2 regions of the Bacillus cereus group sp. MYBK79-1 genome follow, and region 1 is predicted to be linked to the other one. Evidence: riboswitches for the same ligand, from Rfam matches in the RefSeq annotation. Region 1 holds a riboswitch; the other holds the start of a gene.

Region 1 (3,193 bases):
TCCATACGTAACTAAGAGCTCCTCCCATTCTTTTTTCGTACTGCGTAGTCCATCATACGTATTGACCGCAATTGGGAAAAACGTAATTAAAACCGTAACAACGACCTTACTCCAAATTGTATATCCAAACCATAAAACGAAAAGCGGAGCAAGTGCTGTAATAGGAATTGTTTGTGAAGCGACTAATAATGGATAAAATGCTCTCTCCATCCAATTACTCGCATTCATTAACATCGCTAGCCCTACCCCAAGTACGATAGAAATAGCCACCCCTATTAAAACGACGGATAAGGTTGCCGGTAAATGAACCGTAAATAATATATCTTTTAGTTTCCATATCTTCACTACAATTGCAGACGGTGACGGTAAAATGTACATTTCATCTACAATTCTTGCCCCTACTTCCCAAAGGGCAAGTAAAATACTAGAAAGTGTAAGAGCAGGTAATAACTCCTTCAACCGGTTCATCATACGAGTACCTGCCTTTGTAACATACTAAGAAGCTCATCTTTCAGCGCTAACACTTCCGGCTTATATAAATCTTTTCTTGTCCGGTTACAATCAAGCGGTACAATCCTCTCGGTTAAAGTAGTTATCGGTTGATTTTCTACAACGAAAATTCGATTAGAAAGAAATAATGCTTCTTCCACATCATGAGTGATAAACAAAATTGTTTTTTCCCACTCTTTCCATTGTTCAAACAACCATTCTTGCAAAGATGCCTTCGTTAAAGCATCTAGCGCGCTAAACGGTTCATCTAACAGCAATATCTCCCCGCCTGTTAATAAAGTTCGGATAAAGGATACGCGTTGCCTCATACCACCAGATAAATCTTTCGGATATTTAGTCTCATACCCTTGTAATCCAAATTTATGTAGCAGTTCCTTTGCCTTTATTTGTGCTTCTTTCTTCTGTACACCTTGGCACTCTAGCGGCAGAGCAGCATTCTCAATAATCGTTCTCCACGGCAGGAGCATATCTTTTTGGGGCATATACCCTACAGGATGGCTCTTCGTTTCTGTCAGCTCTATCTGACCAGTACTTGCTTCTTCTAAACCTGTAATAAGGCGAAATAAAGTACTTTTCCCGCATCCACTCGGTCCGATAATACTTACAAACTCTTTATCTTGTATAGAAGCATTTAATTCATTGATGATTGGTTTCTCATCATAATGAAAAGAAACATTATGAAACTGTAGTATGTTCTTGCTCCTCAAATCCCCACATCTCCTTACGGTAGGACATATCCCAGAATAAATATTCAAATCGACTGGAATATAGGAAAATCTCCTCTAATCGATCTAGCTCTTTGTCAGACTTTCCAACTGCCATTTCATTTAATAAATCTATTAACCAAATACAAAGGTTACCGTATTCTTCAGAACTATATCCTTGAATCCACTCACCAAAAAACTCATGATCTCTTGCTCCAGGAATATCATTTAAACGCTTTCCAATTTCCCAATAGCTCCACATACATGGAAGAAGTGCTGCTATTAATTCCGCAAGTGTGCCATTTTGAGATACAGACATCATGTAATTTGTATAAGCTAAATTTTTAGCAGATGGTTTTGCTGACTCTATCTCCTCTATAGAAATTCCAAGTCTTTTTGCATACTGTTTATGGATCGTCATTTCTCCATTTAATATTCCATCAATTTGTTCAGCGAATTTCCCCATTACTTGTGGATTCGTTGCCTTTACAACACCAATCGCATATAGCTTTGCATAATCTAACAAATATAAATAATCTTGAATAATATAATACTGAAACTTATCTTTTTCTAACGTGCCATCCCCCATACCTACTACAAACGGATGATTATGACTCATCTCCCAAACTGGTTGTACAGTTTCTAATAATCTATCGCAAAATTTCATTTCCCTATCCCCTTCCGGTATGTGTATATAAATAAAAAACCACTTCTAAATAAGAAGTGGTTACAGCAAACAAAATTATAATTTATTCGTTGCTCCACTTCCCTTCGCTAGTATTACCTAGATCAGGTCTGTAAGGGTTAAGGATTATTCCTCTCTCAGCACAACAAGCACCCCTAGTGGTTCAATATGAAATTTTCAAATAAAAAAGCCCCGTTTCTATACGCAAAGAAACGGGGACTCATTATTAGTGTCCGAATTGCTTCCCTACGCTAGCATAATCTAGATCAGGTAATGAAAAGGATCAAAGGCTTACGGCCTACTCTCAGCTGGCAACACCAGCTCTCCTAGCAAACTATGAAATTAACACTGTCAGTATAACACCGTAATAAGACATCATCAACTGTTTTAATTTTCTCAATTATCAACAAAATAACAAAGCTATATAATACTTATATTCTATGTTAGAAATTATTATCCTAATTAATTAGGTAAAAAGGAATCATTATCCTCAAAAAATTTATTTTTATATTGATTTCATATTACATTTATGTGAATAAACCCACTATATTATATCTTTATACTATAATAAAATTACAACTATACAACTAGAGGAGGTCTCTATTATATGAATATGAAAGCTACTGCTTTAACAGCAACTACTGTCGCAATTGCTTCTTTACTTCCTTCTATGGGAGAAACAAATGTACAAACAGCCAACGCTGAACAATTATCTAATGTGAAAACTGGATATGTAAAAGTCGATCAGGTAGCCTTACATACAAAAGATAACGCAAATAGCTCATCAATTGATACAATTCGCTTTAATACGAAGGTGAACATACTTGAAACAACTAATGGTTGGTATAAAGTATCTGTTAATAATAAAGTAGGTTACGTACAAAAAGATTCTATTCTACTAAAAAACAAACTTCAATCTAATAATCAATATATCGTTAATGCCAATGCATTAAATGTTCGATCTGAACCTAATTTAGAATCTTCAATTTTAGATGTATTACCAAATGGAAAATTCGTTACCATTCAAGAAGAACAAGGCGATTGGTATAAAATTTTACATAATGGCAAAACAGGTTACGTACAAAAAGCATTCGTTTCTAATGGTTCACAGCCTTTAGTAAAAGGTATCACAGTTCAAAATAATACAAAATACACAGTTGCAACACCTAAACTTAATGTACGTAGCACCGCTAGTACAAGTAGTGCACTACTTGGTTCATTACAAAATGGAACACAACTACAAGTAGTGGAAACTGTAGGAACTTGGTATAAAATTCGTTTTGGCACAGGATAC
Region 2 (3,193 bases), on a different contig from region 1:
GGTCCTCCCCAGCCTCCGTAACGTTTACCTTCAAAATCTTTTGGTGACGTCATATTATCTTTCTTAAGCGATGCAAAAGCTGAAGTGTTATGCTGAATAATCGCTCCTACAGATACAACAGGTATACCTTCCACACGAGCCAACGTTACATTTTCTTGTGCGCTTATTGCGAAGTCAGCTTTTCCTGAAGCTATCATTTGCTCCGCTGTCACATTATCACCTGGCTGAATAATTTCTACATCTAATCCTTGCTTTTTATAATACTCGTTCGCTTGCGCTACATATAAACCAGTATGATTCGTATTCGGAAACCAATCTAATACTACTTTTACTTTTTGATCTTTACTTGCACTTTCTTCTTTCTTCGCCGGATTACATCCAGCCACACCTACTGCTAATAAGGCAGCCAACATAACTTTTAAACCTTTTTTCATTTTCTGCCGTCCTTTCTATATATCCATGGTGCTGTTATTCTTGCCATAAACTCTACGATAAAATACAGGCATAATGTCACCATAACAATAATTGCTGCCACGCCAAATACTCGGGCTGTTAAAAAGGATTTTGTAGCCCTTGTAAGCATAACTCCTAATCCTTCGCTTGCACCGAGCCATTCTCCAATAATTGCTCCCATTACGCTATATGTAACTGCAATTTTTAAACCTGAGAAAAAGTATGGAAGCACTGCGGGAAACTTTACTTTCTGGTAAACTTGCCATTTCGTTGCCTTCATCGTTTGCAACAACTTCAACATATTTTTATCTACCGTTTGAAAACCTTCTAAAATGCTAAGCGCAATCGGGAAGAAACAAACGAGTATGACTACCATTACTTTCGGTAGCATTCCATATCCAAACCAAATAATAAATAACGGTGCAAGTACAACGATTGGAATCGTTTGCGAAATAACAAGCAACGGATTTATTAAAATACGAAATAAAGGGATAACGTCCATAATAATTGCAATACTTGTCCCAATTAAAATCGCAAAGAACAGTCCGATTAGAACCTCTTGTAACGTTTGCATCGTATTCGGTAATAGTAAATCTTTCATTCCAATTAATTCTTGAACAATGGCAGAAGGCTTCGGCAAAATCCACGGTTCAATTTTAAATAATGAAACAGATCCTTCCCATATTGCAATGAGAAGGATAAGCCAAATTGTTGTAATTATTTTAGATTGCTTCTGGTTTTGCATATTCATCACGGTACTTCCAAACCTTTTCATCTATCGTTACACCAGTGCTTGGACGATAATGGATTTTAATAGAAGTAATCACTTCTTCTGCTCCAGCATCCACACAAGCTTGTTGCGCACGTTTAATGACGTCAAGAAGTACATCTAATTCTCCTTCCAGCGTTGTTTCCATTGCCCCTACTTCATAACGAACTCCCGATTGTTGTACAACTTCAATTGCTTTATCGACAACAGAATACACATCTTTATTCTTCGCTTGTGGTACTACTGAAAATGAAATTGTAACTTGTTGTGACATAGTAAAATCCCCCTTATAAAATAAAATGTTAAAACAAGAAAAGGCTTTCCTACTGCGTAGGAAAGCCTTGTATGCAAGTTATTATAGAATAACATATGCTACATCACTTTAAGTAACTCCCTACGCTGGCATTATCCAGATCAGGTTGAGGGTCGATGTATACTTACATCCTCTCAGCCAATTGGCTCCCCGGTCCTTAATTCGTTTTCATTGTAGCATGATTTATTTTATTGAACAAACAAAAGCGTGTATAATCATTTCATTTAACTTTTGAATTCCCCAATTAACTCTTGTAACTCCTGTGAAAGCCAGCTTAAAGAACTAGCTAATTCAGCAATATCTTGTACAGACATTTCCTGTTCTTTCATACTTTCTTCAATATTACTACTACTATTCGCATACGTGTTTGCGATAAGCGATAGTTCATTTACAACACGAACTATATTTTGGCTATTTTGCAATATATCACTTGAATTGCTAGAAACAACTCTAACTTGATTTGTAACAGATTGTGCTGATTTTGAAATTTTTTCAAAGAAAGTACCACTACTTTCAACAAGTTTCATTCCAGATCCTACTTCTTTTGAAGCTTTTTGCATTGAAGCAACAGCTTCTTCCGTTTCAGCTTGTGTTTCCCCTATTAATTTCGCTATATCTTTTGCTGATGCTTCCGTCTGCTCTGCTAATTTACGCACTTCATCAGCAACAGCTTCAAATCCCTTTCCGCTTGCATCAGTACGTGAAGCTTCAATAGAAGCATGTAAAGCTAGCGAATTCGTTTGATTTGAAATACCTGTAATTACATTGACAATATCTCTAATTTCTTTTGATCTTGTTTCCAAAGAATGAATGATAGAAGATAAATCTTGTACTGCATTTTGTATTATATTCATTTGATTAATCGCCTGTTTAATAACACCATTTCCTTTTACTGAATGATGCTTCGTACCTTCAGACTCTTTCGCCATTTGTTCTGCAGCATTCTTTATCTCTTCCATCTTATCTTCCATTTCACATACAATACCTAAATACTGTGGTACTGACGTTTCTTGTGATTGAGCGCCAGCTCTTAATCCAACCATAGAACTTACGATTTCTTGAACTGCCATACTATTCTCTTTCGTACTCACTGACAATTCTTGTGAAGATGAGGAAACCTGTTCTGCTGTCTGCTTCACTTTATCTATAATTCCTTTAAACTTCTCGATGGTATTATTAAAATATGCATTAATAATACCAATATCATCTGGTCTTTCCTCTAATTTAATACTTAAATCACCTTCACCGACTTTACGCAATCCTTCACGTAAATCTCGCAATGGAGCAAGTGCGTTACGTACGATTAAGAATTGAATAACAGTGGCAATTAGAACAGAAATACAAATAAACATTAAACCTTGTATAATGAATCTTTCCTTTGTAATAGGAACAATAGAGGCATCTACATCGGCTGCAACAATTGCCACAATATTTCCGTCTCCATCTTTAATTGGCTCTAATATCGTTACCCATGTTCCTAATGCATCTTCATATACTACTGTCATGTTTGCTTTTTTTGTGTTCATTACTTTATCATATGCTTCCATCCAAAGATCTGGTTGTTTATAATATTCTCCCGGCCTTACTTCAACAACATTTGCTAACCCTGTAGACAAATCAACGATTAGTAACTCACCTTTTTCATTTTCTTTTGCTCC

What was found. A riboswitch is a leader RNA that binds a small molecule or an ion and turns the genes downstream of it on or off. The one in region 1 is predicted to bind thiamine pyrophosphate.
Region 2: it holds a riboswitch for thiamine pyrophosphate, as region 1 does, so the genes downstream of both, ACTFOB_RS18595 (MTH1187 family thiamine-binding protein) here and tenA (thiaminase II) in region 1, are expected to answer to the same signal.

The regions. Positions count from the first base shown of each region.
Region 1 covers NZ_JBQAEO010000003.1:4,969-8,161, reverse strand. Annotated here, with positions in the region: gene ACTFOB_RS06880 (ABC transporter permease) at 1-468, opposite strand, end outside; gene ACTFOB_RS06875 (ABC transporter ATP-binding protein) at 468-1,217, opposite strand; gene tenA (thiaminase II) at 1,186-1,881, opposite strand; TPP riboswitch at 1,964-2,066, opposite strand; TPP riboswitch at 2,126-2,237, opposite strand; gene ACTFOB_RS06865 (SH3 domain-containing protein) at 2,507-3,193, shown strand, end outside.
Region 2 covers NZ_JBQAEO010000012.1:41,314-44,506, reverse strand. Annotated here, with positions in the region: gene ACTFOB_RS18605 (ABC transporter substrate-binding protein) at 1-434, opposite strand, end outside; gene ACTFOB_RS18600 (ABC transporter permease) at 431-1,204, opposite strand; gene ACTFOB_RS18595 (MTH1187 family thiamine-binding protein) at 1,176-1,496, opposite strand; TPP riboswitch at 1,597-1,698, opposite strand; gene ACTFOB_RS18590 (methyl-accepting chemotaxis protein) at 1,760-3,193, opposite strand, start outside.